4 regions of the Phyllobacterium sp. 0TCS1.6A genome follow, and region 1 is predicted to be linked to each of the others. Evidence: riboswitches for the same ligand, from Rfam matches in the RefSeq annotation. Region 1 holds a riboswitch; each other region holds the start of a gene.
The links. Region 1 has a riboswitch for cobalamin ahead of OSJ75_RS05280 (hypothetical protein). Riboswitches for the same ligand answer to the same signal wherever they lie in the genome.
Positions count from the first base shown of each region.

Region 2: linked by a shared signal. The riboswitch ahead of OSJ75_RS19130 (aromatic ring-hydroxylating oxygenase subunit alpha) and the one ahead of OSJ75_RS05280 (hypothetical protein) in region 1 are both predicted to bind cobalamin.
Region 3: linked by a shared signal. The riboswitch ahead of OSJ75_RS01740 (CbtB domain-containing protein) and the one ahead of OSJ75_RS05280 (hypothetical protein) in region 1 are both predicted to bind cobalamin.
Region 4: linked by a shared signal. The riboswitch ahead of OSJ75_RS20510 (ABC transporter ATP-binding protein) and the one ahead of OSJ75_RS05280 (hypothetical protein) in region 1 are both predicted to bind cobalamin.

Region 1 covers NZ_JAPMAB010000002.1:231,082-234,533, forward strand. The annotation lists gene adh (aldehyde dehydrogenase) at 1-329, opposite strand, end outside; gene OSJ75_RS05275 (GAF domain-containing protein) at 507-1,478, opposite strand; gene OSJ75_RS05280 (hypothetical protein) at 1,537-1,776, opposite strand; cobalamin riboswitch at 1,868-2,124, opposite strand; gene OSJ75_RS05285 (peroxiredoxin) at 2,365-3,024, shown strand; gene OSJ75_RS05290 (hypothetical protein) at 3,160-3,378, shown strand; gene OSJ75_RS05295 (OsmC family protein) at 3,408-3,452, opposite strand, start outside.
Region 2 covers NZ_JAPMAB010000010.1:39,408-42,859, reverse strand. The annotation lists gene OSJ75_RS19140 (SDR family oxidoreductase) at 1-42, shown strand, start outside; gene OSJ75_RS19135 (L-fuconate dehydratase) at 52-1,329, shown strand; cobalamin riboswitch at 1,439-1,634, shown strand; gene OSJ75_RS19130 (aromatic ring-hydroxylating oxygenase subunit alpha) at 1,745-2,986, shown strand; gene OSJ75_RS19125 (hybrid-cluster NAD(P)-dependent oxidoreductase) at 2,986-3,452, shown strand, end outside.
Region 3 covers NZ_JAPMAB010000001.1:369,841-373,292, reverse strand. The annotation lists gene cobW (cobalamin biosynthesis protein CobW) at 1-268, opposite strand, end outside; gene cobU (bifunctional adenosylcobinamide kinase/adenosylcobinamide-phosphate guanylyltransferase) at 273-797, opposite strand; gene OSJ75_RS01745 (CbtA family protein) at 797-1,507, opposite strand; gene OSJ75_RS01740 (CbtB domain-containing protein) at 1,617-1,796, opposite strand; cobalamin riboswitch at 1,843-2,078, opposite strand; gene OSJ75_RS01735 (cobyric acid synthase) at 2,122-3,452, opposite strand, start outside.
Region 4 covers NZ_JAPMAB010000011.1:108,403-111,854, forward strand. The annotation lists gene OSJ75_RS20500 (FecCD family ABC transporter permease) at 1-5, opposite strand, end outside; gene OSJ75_RS20505 (ABC transporter substrate-binding protein) at 6-962, opposite strand; gene OSJ75_RS20510 (ABC transporter ATP-binding protein) at 959-1,768, opposite strand; cobalamin riboswitch at 2,064-2,273, opposite strand; gene OSJ75_RS20515 (DUF2126 domain-containing protein) at 2,440-3,452, shown strand, end outside.

The DNA.
Region 1 (3,452 bases):
CGGATCGGCTTGCCATTGTCCCAGGTCTCGGCCTGGGCCAGGACGGAGAGATTGTCCTCCATCACCTGCGCGATCCTGTTGAGCATGACGCTGCGTTCGGCAGCGCTGGTGCGGCCCCAGCCTTCCTTGGCGGCATGGGCGGCGTCGAGCGCCGCTTCCACGTCGCTGGCGTCCGATCGCGCCACCTCGCAAAGGACCTGGCCGTTCACCGGCGAGGTGTTCTCGAAATATCTGCCGGCCTTCGGTTCGACGAACTTGCCGCCGATGAAATTGCCGTATCTGGCCTTGAAGTTGGGTTTTACAGTGCGGTTGAATTCTACCTTGTTCATGGTTTCCTCCCTTGCGCCGGCTCCTGCAGCGGACTGCTGCAGATGCAATACGCGCGAATTTCCGGGCCGCCTCCTGCGGCTATGGAGAGCTTCGCGCGCTCTGGCGCGGCTGTCATCCCGCCATGGCGAGTTGATGCCGGCATTTGTCGCATATCTGCGACAGGCGATCGTCCCACACTAGTTCAGGCCGAGCTTCTTCAGCTTGCGGTGCAGCGTGGCGCGGCTCATGCCCATCATGCTGGCGGCAACGGAGACATTGCCATTGGCCCGGCGCAGCACGCGCTGGATGACGCTGCGTTCCGCCGCGGCGAAATCGGCGGCGGCGTCGCGTTCATGGCCCAGCAGATTGGCTGCCGGCAGCGGCGTCCGCAGGTTCTCGTCGGTGAGGCCCAGCAATTGCCGGGCGGAGCGCGACGCGCCGATGACGAGATCGTCCTGGTCGACCGCGATCAGCGCATTCAGCGCGCGCTCGCTGCCGGGGTCGCCCTCGGCCATGACGATGCGCGCCCGCGGGAAGGCCAGGCGGAAATTCTCGGCCTCCACCCGCCGCGCCGCGTCTGAGACCGCCATGCCGATCAGCCGCACCACGCCCTCGGTCAGGTCGGCGCGCGCCGAGGAAACGTCGATGACGGCCATCAGCCGGCCGCAATGATCGAAGATCGGCGCCGACGTGCAGGAAAGCGCCGTGTTGCGGCTGCGGAAATGCTGGTCGCGATGGATCGTCAGCGGCCGCTGTTCGGCGATCGCCGTGCCAATGCCGTTGGTGCCCTCGCTTTCCTCGCTCCATACGGCGCCGGTCCACAGGCCGACCTTCGAGAAAGTCGCGTCATCGCCCTCATAGCCGCGCCGGTCGACCGGCACGCCGTTCTTGTCGGCAAGCAGCACGCAGCAGCCGGCGCCGCCGACGGCGGAATAGAGGCGGTCGAGGGAAGCGGAGGCGGTGGATATCAGGGAGCCGAGCCTTTCGCGCGCTTCGCGCAATTCGCGGTCGGTGAGGATGATGGTCGGCCTGCGCTCGTCATCCGGCTGCAAGCCATAGAGGCGCATCGATCGCCCCCATGAAGCGACAAGCGCCGATTTCGCCGCTGCATTGCCGGTCAGCGCCGTCTGAATCTGTTCGGCATGCAAGCCGTTCTGACTTTTCTCCAAGTCCCTCCTCCCGAAGTCTTGGTCATCAACTTCAACACTAGGCCAGAACCGCCGCAGGTCAAGCCCTGACGGGCCGCTCAGCCTCGATGAGCGCACGGAACAATTCGTGCAGCCGCCGCGCCCCTTCATGCCGGCTGGCGGGAGATTCAAGCCGCGCCACTTCGCGCCGCGCCGCCTCGGCAATATCCGAGCCCTGCGGGCGCGACAGCAGCCAGCGCATGAAAACATCCTCGGGCGCGGTGGAGGCATCGACATCGCGGCGGATGCCGCTCCTGTTCTGGCAGAAGGAAAGACCCATGATAAAAACCCCGATCATCGTGATGGACGGGGCTTTGCGTCTGAATTGCAGCAGCGGGCCGATGCAAAGCGACACAGGACACCCCGCCCGTGGACATTCAACATGTTTCGGCAGGTCTCCTGGCTCACAGGTCATCATTGCTGGCCGGCCTTCCCGAAGCGGAAATTGCTTCAGTGGCTTACCGCACCATCCGCGAAACCCAGGGTTTGCGAATGGACGGGGACAGCAACTCGCTGTTTACAGTTGCGGGGGCAGCGTCGGCTTCGGCAGGCGTTCAAACCTGCCTCACGGACTTCCCTCTTAGCTCCCTGCCTTGCGGCAGGAAGAACCGGAACGGCGCTATAAGAACCACCGCCGGCCGATCCGTCAAGGGAGCATCGGCGATATACCGGGGAAACTCGGCCATGGCGGAACCGGCCGGCCTTGCGGCGCTCCCGGAGGCCGCCCCATTCTCCGCCTTTGCCATTGCTTCTTGCCTCTCTCGCGCTACAATCCCGGCGAAATTGGCGTGAACGGGAGCTTTTTGCGCGAGGAACGCGTCAAATCCTTCCGTTCTGGTGCCTGAACTCAGCGAAAATGGAGACAGCGATGGGCTTACGCATTAACGACACTGCGCCGGATTTCACTGCCGACACCACCCAGGGCGAGATCAGGTTCCACGACTGGATCAGGGACAGCTATGCGGTGCTTTTCAGCCATCCGAAGAATTTCACCCCGGTCTGCACCACCGAACTCGGCTACATGGCCGGTCTTGCGCCCGAATTCGAGAAGCGCAACGCCAAGATCATCGGCATCTCCGTCGATCCGGTCGAGAGCCATTCGAAATGGAAGAACGACATCAAGACGGCGACCGGACACGAGGTCGACTATCCCCTTATCGGTGACAAGGACCTGAAGGTCGCCAAGCTCTACGACATGCTGCCGGCCGAAGCCGGCGATTCTTCCGAGGGCCGCACCCCCGCCGACAATGCCACCGTGCGTTCGGTTTTCGTCGTCGGCCCCGACAAGAAGATCAAGCTGATCCTGACCTATCCGATGACGACCGGACGCAATTTCGACGAGATCCTGCGCGCCATCGACAGTATCCAGCTGACGGCGAAGCACCAGGTGGCGACTCCGGCGCAATGGAAACAGGGCGAGGATGTCATCATCACCGCCGCCGTTTCCGACGAAGACGCGGAAAAACGCTTCGGCGGTTTCGAGCGCGTCCTGCCCTATCTGCGCAAGACCAGGCAGCCGGCAGGCTGAGCGGCATCATCGCGACTTGATGGCTTGCGGGAGAAAATTCTCCCGCAGGCCGCTCCCGCGCAATGACATGCCCTGACGGGCGGGCCGAAACATGGTCTAACCCAACGTCGGAAGATCCGTGGAGGGATGTCTCCGATGAAGCCGTGCAAGAAGGTGAAATATTCCGACGGGGACCTGTATCTGCGCCTGCGGGAACTGCGCGACATGCTGCAGGCGATCGAGCCGGACAGCGCGAGCGCGCAACGCGAACTGGCGATCATCCGCGACGCCATTTCCTTTTCGCTGACGCGCCTGGCACTTCCCGGCCGCAACGACGCCGCCAATGACGATCCCCCGGTAAAACCCGTGAGCTAGGGTTGGGCCCGTGAAGCCTGCCCCGGCAACTAGACCCGCGTGACGAATTGCGGCGCGCCGCGCAGCGTGTTGCT
Region 2 (3,452 bases), on a different contig from region 1:
ACCGGCCAGGCCTACAATATCGACGGCGGCTGGACCGTCTGAGGAAAGAACATGACCCGCATTACCGACCTTCGCGTCTTCGATATCCGTTTTCCAACCTCCCAAAGCCTGGACGGATCGGATGCGATGAACCCCGATCCGGACTATTCCGCAGCCTATGTGGTGCTTGATACGGATACTGACGGCCTCTCGGGGCACGGCCTGACCTTCACCATCGGGCGCGGCAATGAAATCTGCTGCCTTGCCATCGAAGCGATGAAGCATCTTGTCATCGGCCTCGATCTTGCCTGGGTGAAGGAGAACCCGGGGCGGTTCTGGCGTTTCATCACCGGCGACAGTCAATTGCGCTGGATCGGGCCGGACAAGGGGGCGATGCATCTTGCTACCGGGGCCGTCGTCAATGCCGTCTGGGATCTGCTGGCCAAGCAGGCCGGCAAGCCGGTCTGGCAGCTCGTCGGCGAGATGACCGCCGAGGAGATCGTCGATATCGTCGATTTCCGCTACCTGACCGACGTGCTGACGCGGGACGAGGCTTTGGAAATTCTGCGCAAGGCAGAGCAGAGCAAGGCGGAACGCATCGAAACGCTGAAGCGCGAAGGCTATCCCTGCTATACGACATCCGCCGGCTGGCTCGGCTATTCCGACGAGAAGCTGCGCCGCCTGTGCCAGGAAGCGGTGGATGCGGGCTTCAATCATGTGAAGATGAAGGTCGGACGCGATCTGGAGGACGACATCCGCCGTCTTACGATCGCGCGCGAGGTCATCGGACCGGACCGCATCCTGATGATCGACGCCAACCAGGTCTGGGAAGTGGGCGAAGCCATCGACTGGGTGAAGAAGCTTTCCTTCGTGAAGCCGTTCTTCATCGAAGAGCCGACGAGCCCGGACGACGTTGCCGGCCACAGGAAGATCCGCGAGGCGATCCACCCGGTCAAGGTGGCGACCGGCGAGATGTGCCAGAACCGCATCATGTTCAAGCAGTTCATCGCCGAAGGCGCGATCGACGTGGTGCAGATCGATTCATGCCGCATGGGCGGCCTAAACGAGGTGCTCGCCGTCCTGCTGATTGCGGCCAAGTATCAACTTCCGGTCTGGCCCCATGCGGGCGGCGTCGGCCTTTGCGAATATGTCCAGCATCTGTCGATGCTCGATTATGTCGCCGTCTCCGGCACCAAGGAGGGCAGGGTGATCGAGTATGTCGACCATCTGCACGAGCATTTCGTCGATCCATGCGTCATACGCGATGCGGCCTATATGCCACCCTCGCTTCCCGGCTTCTCCATCGAGATGAAGCCCCAGTCCATCGAGCAATATCGATATCGCGGCTAGCACCTGCGAAAACCGCGTATCTGCGGCACGGCCGGCCATGAGGCGGGCCGTGTCGTCTTGCGTAAATGCCATGTCGTTTCCGCACCTATCCTTTTATCTTGCCTAGTGCTCATATGGAGCTGCTTGAGGTGCCGCTTCTAGGGGAGCGGAGAATTGGGAAGCCGGTCTGAACCCGGCGCTGCCCCCGCAACGGTGGTGGAGTAAAACGCGGCAAAAGAGCCACTGGGGAATTCCCGGGAAGGCGTCGCGGCGTCCTGCGAGGGAGCTCCAGAGCCCGGAAACCAGCCCCAGGCCATAAACCGACTGATCGCGGTGGGCGATCAAGGAGTATGATAATGCCCGGTATGCCCGTGCAGGCATCTTCTCCATCACCACCAGTCAGTTCTTTCGCAATATTGGCAGGCGAGGACACGACATGGATATTCAAGCGGAACTACTGAGAAGCCTCAGGCAGCGCAAACAGGGCTACGGGCTGGAGCAGCCCTTCTATTCCGATCCGGATTACTTCCGGCTGGACATGGAGACGATCTTCTACCGCGACTGGCTGTTCGTGGGCCATGATTGCGAGGTGGCGCGCCCCGGCAACTACTTCACCGTGCAGGTCGGCGACTATCCCATCGTCATCGTGCGCGACCGGGAGAAGAACATTCGGGCATTCCACAATTCCTGCCGCCATCGCGGTTCGCGCATTTGCGCGGGCGAGCGCGGAAGCTCGGCCAAGCTTGTGTGCCCCTACCATCAATGGACCTATGAACTCGACGGCCGGCTGCTGTTCGCGCGGCAGATGGGCGATGATTTCGATGCGAGCCAGTTCAGCCTGAAGCCGGTGCATTGCGAGAGCGTCGGCGGATATGTCTTCATCTGCCTTGCCCAGGTGGCGCCGGATTTTGGGCCTGCACGCGCGCTGCTAGAGCCGTATCTGGCCCCGCACCGCCTGACGGAAACGAAGATCGCCTATCAGAGCACGATTGTCGAGAAGGGCAATTGGAAGCTGGTATGGGAGAACAACCGCGAGTGCTATCACTGCGCAGGCAACCATCCTGAATTGTGCAAGACGTTCCCCGAAGCGCCGAGCGCAACCGGCATTCAGGGATCGAAGAGCGATCCGGAGATCGTCGCCCACTGGGACAAGTGCGAATCCGAGGGCCTGCCGAGCATATTCCGCATCTCCGACAATGGCCAATACCGTGCAACGCGGGTGCCGCTGCTGGGCGAGGCGGAAAGCTATACGTTGTCGGGCAGGCGCGCCGTCGGCCGCCAGTTGAGCGACGATGTCAATGCGCGCCGGATCGGCTCGCTGCTGCTTTATCATTATCCCGGTACCTGGAACCACATTCTCGCCGATCATGCCATCTCGTTCCGGGTATTGCCGCTCGGTCCGAACGAAACGCAGGTGACGACGAAGTGGCTGGTGCACAAGGATGCGGTCGAAGGCGTCGATTATACGATCGACGAGCTCACCCATGTCTGGCTCGAGACCAACGACCAGGATCGCAGGATCGTCGAGGAGAATGCATTCGGCATTCGCTCGCCTGCCTACGAGCCGGGACCCTATTCGCCCGAGCATGAGGGTGGCGTCCTGCAATTCCTCGAATGGTACGGCAACATGATGGAAAGCCGTCTCGGCGGCGACGCGAAGCTCAGCAGGGTGGCATGATGAACATGGGCGTTCCCCAGGGCCACGGTTACAAACATCTCGACCAGATGCAGCCGTGGAGCGACAGGCTGCACCTCCTGGAGTGCCTGTCGGTCGTCGAGGAAGCGCCCAACGTCAAGACCTTCACCTTTCGCTCCGACAATCAGAACTGGTTCCGGTATGAGCCGGGCCAGTTCATGACCTTCGAACTCGGGACGCAGCCCGAATCCATCCTGCGGACCTTCACGCTTTCGTCCAGCCCCTCGCGTCCGTTCACGATCGCCGTGACGGTGAAGGCGCAGGAGGAAAGCATCGGCGCCCGGTGGATGCTGGACAACCTCCTGCCGGGAATGCGGCTGAAGGCTTTCGGGCCGCTGGGGGATTTTTCGATCGCCAGGTATCCGGGCGACAAATATCTCTTCATCTCCGCGGGCTCGGGTGTCACCCCCATGATGTCCATGACGCGGTGGCTGCAGGATTGCGCGCC
Region 3 (3,452 bases), on a different contig from region 1:
CCAACAGCTTGGTCATTGTCGGAATGAAGTCATCGGCCACGGTGCAGCATATGCAGCCATTGTTGAGTTCGATGACGTCCTCGTCCCGGCAGGCTTCGATGCCGCAGCCCTTGAGCAGTCCGCCATCGACGCCGAGATCGCCAAATTCGTTGATGATCAGCGCGATACGCTTGCCATCTGCGTTTTCCAGCAGATTGCGGATCATCGTCGTCTTGCCCGATCCTAGAAAACCAGTGATTACCGTCGCCGGAATCTTGTGCCCCTGCATTTCATTATCCCTTCATTTTGAGCGGCAGCCCGGCTGCCAGAAAATAAACACTCGCGGCAACCTTGGCCACCGCCTGGTGGAGCCTGCCGGCATGGTCGCGGAAATCGCGCGCCATGCGGTTCTCCGGCACGATGCCGAGGCCCACTTCGTTCGATACGAGCAACGTCGCGCCTTCCAGCTTGGGCAGCAGCGCGACGAACCGCGCAATTTCCTCGTCCACATCCTTTTCAGCCATCATGAGGTTTGTCAGCCATAGCGTCAGGCAATCGACGAGAACCACATTCTCCGCCCCGCAATTCGCCTCCAGCGCCGCAACGAGATCGAGCGGCTCTTCTACCGTCACCCACGAAGCGCCACGTCCTTGTCGGTGAAGCGCGATACGCTGTGTCATCTCCTCATCCCAGGCACGCCCGGTTGCGATATAGACGAAGCGCTTGCCTGAACTTTCGGCTAGTCCTTCGGCAAAGCTCGACTTGCCGGACCGCGCGCCGCCAAGCACGAGCGTGCAGCCGCGATCCAGTTCATGCATCAGACTTCAAGCTCCGATTGAGCGTAAGTCTGCAGGAGCCAGCCCAGCGAGATACCGAGTACGGCCCAGAAGAAGAGGTTCGTCGCCAACGTCGATACGGCAAATTCCGATGCCAGCGTCGGCGGAACCGGCGAGGTGAGATTATCGGGCTCGGGCGCGCCGTAGAGATGAGGCGCGACGATGAGCGCAATGCCGGCGATCTTCGCCCAGATGAAATCTTTAAGCACGATCAGATAGAGGCCGCCGGCCGTGAGCAGAACTGTGACCAGCCACCAGGTCTGACGGGCCGCGAGATCGGCAGCGGGCATTGCGGGCAGTTCCGGCGCAAGGCTGAAAGCGGGTGCGAAGTTGAAGATGAAGAACCCTGCCAGACCCCAATAGACGCCGTTCTGCAACGTGATGCGACGGCCGAGAAACAGGGCGGCTGCGCCGGTCACCAGTGCAAAGCCCGCACCCGCAACGAGATTGATCAGCAAGGTATTGCCAAGCCGTCCTAACGGGAGTTCTGCCCCGGCCTCCTCGGCATGTTCATGCGGCGTCGCAGCGGCACCCTGCGCCGCATGGTCCGATTCGTGCGAATGCCCGCCCTCGCCTTCGAATTGTTCGGCGTGCAGGATCAGAGGTACGTTTCGGACATACATGGCCGGCGTGAGAAGGATACCGGCGAACAATCCGGCCACGATTGTAGCCAGAAGATATTTTACCAACATGGTTTCAGTCCCCATCGGAATACGATTGTGCCGATACCGCAACGATATCGGTCAAAACCGCAGGTTTTTCGGCAATCAAGCGCGCTAAAGAATCAGATTCAGCTTCGGCTCAGTGGCAGGGAAAACCGTAGGAATGGCGCGTATCATGCGCGGTATCGTGCAGCATGTCGGAATGGGCCATGCCGACGCCATAAATGATGAAGACACCGAGCAGCAGCGAGACGACAGCGGTCGTCATACGCGAAGCAAGCGGTATGGAAATCGTATTCGAAGTAGAAGTGGCAGCCATAACAACCTCCGTGCAGGGCCAGAAGGGACAATCCTTCGGTTCTGGGCATTATTGCCCTTTGACTGGCAGGTCTCCTGGCTCGCGGGTCATAAGATCCTTGCCTCCTTCCCGGTTTCCCAGTGGCTGCTGCAAGCGCTTCGGCTCGCAGCGATGGCATGATCCTATCCGCTCTACAGTCGCGGGGTCGGCTACGGTTGGACCGCCCTGATGGGTACGGTCGTCGTATTCCCTTTTGATCCCTAAGCCTTTGGCCAAGCGGGAACCAATCAATCCCGAACGTTAGTCACCAAGCGCGCGAAATGTCAAAACAAATCCGCCATGGCCTTCACCGGGAGATCGAACTGACGGAAAGGAGCGCATCGATGTCCAGAACCTGCTCGAGTTGCGCGGCGATGGCGTCAAGGGCGAGTTCCACGCCTGCCTTGTAATTCGACGGTTCCGCCACAACTCCCATCGAACGCAGAAACTGCGTCCTGAAATCGTCGGCGCCGAACAATCCATGGAGATAGGTTCCGAAAACCTTGCCGTCAGCGGAAGTCGCTCCATCATCGATCCCATTGATACGCGTCGCAGGCCGGGTGCAATCGGGCCCGGCAGTCCTGCCGAGATGGATTTCATATCCCTCCAGCGGCAAGTCGAAATGCAGCGAATGCGCCGTCACATTGCGCACGGTCTTTTCAGGCTCCATGATGGTCGTGACGTCGAGAAAACCAAGACCATCGACCTCTCGCGCAGGTCCCTCGATGCCGTCAGGGTCGAATATGCTGCGCCCAAGCATCTGGTAGCCGCCACAAATGCCGACAATCGTGCCTCCCCGCCGGCGATGGAGATGAAGATCCTGATCCCAGCCATTCGCTTTCAACTGCTGAAGATCGCCGATGGTGGATTTGGAGCCCGGAATGATGACAAGGCCGGCATCGGCCGGTATCCGCTCGCCTCGGTGCACCCAATTGAGTTCGACGGCCGGCTCGCTGCCGAGTGGATCAAGATCGTCGAAATTCGCGATCCGGTCGAGCACCAGCACGGCGATTTTCAGCGCGGGGCCGGCACTTCGGGTCAGCCGCTCCAGCACGACCGAATCCTCCGCCGGCAGGCGCGCCGCATCCTTGAGCCATGGAACAACGCCGAAGGAACGCCAGCCGGTAAAATCGGTGATCGATTTCAACCCTTCGTCGAACAGCGATACGTCGCCGCGAAACTTGTTTATGATATAGCCGGCGATCATGCCGCGATCCTCTTGCGGCAAAATGGTGTGTGTACCGACGATGGACGCGATGACACCGCCACGGTCGATATCGCCGACGAGCACCACCGGAACACCGGCGCGCGTTGCAAAGCCCATATTGGCGATGTCTCCCGCCCGCAGGTTGATCTCGGCCGGCGATCCCGCCCCTTCGACTATGACCAGGTCGGCGCCCTCCCCGACCCTGCCCCATGATTCCATGACGGCTTCCATCAGGGTGGATTTGAAGGTCTGGTAGTCCTTGCCGCGAGCGCTGCCCCTCACCTTGCCGTGGACGACGACCTGGCTGCCGGTTTCCGATTGCGGTTTCAGGAGTACAGGATTCATATGCACGGACGAGGGAACGCCGCAGGCCAGCGCCTGCAGCCATTGCGCGCGCCCGATTTCGCCGCCATCATCGCTGACCGCTGCAT
Region 4 (3,452 bases), on a different contig from region 1:
TGCACTCAGAATGCTTCCGGGTGCATCGCGTTGGCGATCTTGGCGATTGCCTCGACATTGGCCGGCCCGGGCGTCAGTTCCGCATAGCGCAGGGCGACGAAGCGTTGGTTTCTCACCGCGTCGGTCTCCTTCATCGCCGGGTGCGATTTCAGGAAGTCGAGCAGCTTGGCATAGCCCGCATTGTCCTGGTAATCGAGCAGCACGAGGAATTGCGGGTTGCGCGCCGCCACGGTTTCCCAGGATGTCGTGCCCCAGCTGGTTTCCATGTCGGCCATGATATTGGTGCCGCCGGCTTCGGCGATCATCGCGGTCGGGATGGCGAACTTGCCGGCCGTGAAAGGCTTGTCGTCGCCTGAATCATAGAGGAAGACGCGGGTGCCGCTGTCGCTGCCGATCTTCGACCTTATCTCGGCCAGGCGCTCTTTCCAGCCGGCGATCAGCCTGTCGGCCTCGGCCTCCTTGCCGAAGATGATGCCGAGCTTCTTCATGTCGCCATAGAGCAGTTCCATGGTCGCCGCCGGCCTGTTCCTGTCGAGATGGATGCAGCTTTCCGTCAGCTCCAGCGTCTTGATGCCATAGGGCGCCAGCGTATCGGGCGTCACGTCGCCGCCGGGCTTCATGCCGTAATACCAGCCGGCGAAGAAGAAATCCGGGCTTGCCGCCACGAGGTTTTCCACGCTGGCATATTTCGGCGCGAGTTCCGGAATGTCGCCGAGCTGCTGCTTGAACGCATCGTCCAGCTTGTACCAGCCGGTAATGCCGCTGACGCCGACGATCGACGGCTGCAGGCCGAGCGCGAAGGCCATCTCGCTCATATTGATGTCCTGGATCACCGCCCGCTTCGGCGCGCTGTCGAAGGTGACGGAGCGGCCGCAGCTTTCGACGGTGACTGGGAAGGCAAGCGCCGGCAGCGGCACCAGCAGCGCAAGCATGTGAGCGAGGGATAGCGCGAACTTCTTCATGATTTGCTCCGTATGGGCTGGGATGCGGAATGGGGGAGGCTGGCCTCGAAGACCATCAGGTCGCGGTCCTGCGAGGGATGGCGCATCCTCAGCACGTCGAGGGCGAAGACGTCGCTGACGATCCGCGGCGTCAGGCATTCGTCCGGGGTGCCGGTCGCGACGACCCGACCCTGCTGCATGACGGCGATGCGCGTGGCGAAGGGGGCGACGAGCGGCAGGTCGTGCAGCACGGCGATCGTGGTGACGCCGAGGCCGCCGACCAGCGCCAGCAGCTCGCTTCGCGCCCGCGGATCGAGATGATTGGTCGGCTCGTCGAGGAAGAGCACTTTCGGCTTCTGGCAGAGGGCGCGGGCGAGCTGCATGCGCTGGCGCTCCCCGCCCGACAGCGAGGCGACCGGCCGGCGCGCGAATGCCGCCAGATCGACGCGGACAAGCGCCTCCTCGACGATTGCCGCGTCCTCGTCGCGCCTGAAGGCGCCGCTGTGCGGGATGCGGCCGAGCGCGACATAATCCTGCACGAGCAATTGCCCGGCGGGCGCATCGGTCTGGCCGACGACGGCGATCAGCCGGGCACGGTCGAGCGGCCGAAGCGCCGCAATGTCGTCGCCATGGATGCGGACGCTGCCGGAGGAGGGCTTCAGCAGCCCGGCCATCATGCGCAGCAATGTCGATTTGCCCGCGCCGTTCGGACCGATGATCGCCAGCCGCTGTTCGGCGCCGATCTCGAGGCTCGTCGGCTCGACCAGCATGCGGCCATTGCCGGCGCGGTAGCCGAGCGCATCCATCGACAGGGCGGGCTCACTCATTGAGATATCCTCGATGCTGCATGATGGGCAAGCCATAATGATATGTTATAACATGCGCAAGTGTCGGCGAGGCATTTGACCTTGCCGGGCCGCAGGGCGACGCTCACCCACGGAGCGGCGGGAGACGATGCGAAGAGGGCGGAGATACTTGCTTTCGGCGTTGGCATGTCCGGCTGTTCTGGAAGGGGTCAGCAGGGACGATTATGCCTCCGAAACGGACCGGGCCTTCGAATGGACCGGAAAAGTAGACGCGAATCTACCGGCACTGCATCGCCGCCGGCACACCCCGTCCGGTTCGAGTTATCCGTTTGATGGCAGGTCTCCTGGCTTGCGGGTCGTCATTCCGCCCTGCCTTCCCGGTTTCCCAGTGGCATATCGGGCTTCACTCACCGCCTACAGTTGCGGGGGCAGCCACGGCATCGGTCCCGTTTGGGTACGCCTTACCGTGTTCCCTTTTCATCTCCGGCTTTGTCGAACCGGAGAAACCATCGCTCGAATCTGTAACCCAAAGCGCAGGCAAAGGGAACAGCCCGCACTGGCCGGCTGGCGATAAAAAGCGGCAGGGAACAAATTTTGGGCGTGATCAAATTTTGAGCGTGACAAGGCCCCGCAGTAGGTTAGCTTAAGGTGGGCTTCGCACCCGAGGGATCTCTGTCTGGATATGAGGCCACATGGCAATACAAGCTGCGCTCTACCATCTGACGCACTATAAATATGATCGGCCCATCCGGCTCGGGCCGCAGATCATCCGGCTCCAGCCTGCGCCCCATTCCCGCACCAAGGTTCCAAGCCATTCGCTGAAGGTCAGCCCGGCCAATCATTTCGTCAATCTGCAGCAGGACCCATACGGCAATTTCCTCGCGCGTTTCGTCTTTCCGGAACCGGTGAGCGAATTGAAGATCGAAGTCGATCTCGTTGCCGACATGACCGTCTACAATCCGTTCGATTTCTTCGTCGAGCCGGAAGCGGAGACCTGGCCGTTCGAATATCCGCAGGAGCTGCGCCGGGACCTGTCGATCTATACGGAGCCCGAGCCATGCGGGCCGCTGGTGGCCGATTTCCTCGCCTCCATCGAGAGGACGCCGGTCAATACGGTCGATTTCGTCGTCGCGCTCAATGCCCGCCTGCAGCGCGAGATCGGCTATGTCATCCGCCTCGAGCCCGGGGTGCAGGAGCCGGAGGATACGCTGCGCGCCGGAACCGGCTCGTGCCGCGATACGAGCTGGCTTCTCGTCCAGGTACTGCGGAATCTCGGGCTGGCGGCGCGGTTCGTGTCCGGCTATCTCATCCAGCTCAAGCCGGACCTCGTGGCGCTCGACGGCCCGGCCGGCACCAGCGTCGATTTCACCGACCTCCACGCCTGGTGCGAGGTTTACCTGCCCGGTGCGGGCTGGATCGGCCTCGATCCGACTTCCGGGCTCCTGACCGGCGAAAGCCATATTCCGCTTGCCGCGACGCCGCATTATCGCAATGCCGCGCCGATATCGGGCATGGCCGAACCCGCCAATGTCGAATTCGGCTTCGACATGCGGGTGACGCGCATCGCCGAACATCCGCGCATCACCAGGCCGTTCTCGGACGAATCCTGGCAGGCGCTCGATGCGCTCGGCGACCGGGTGGACGCGATCCTCAAGGAAAGGGATGTGCGGCTGACGATGGGCGGCGAACCGACCTTCGTTTCCAT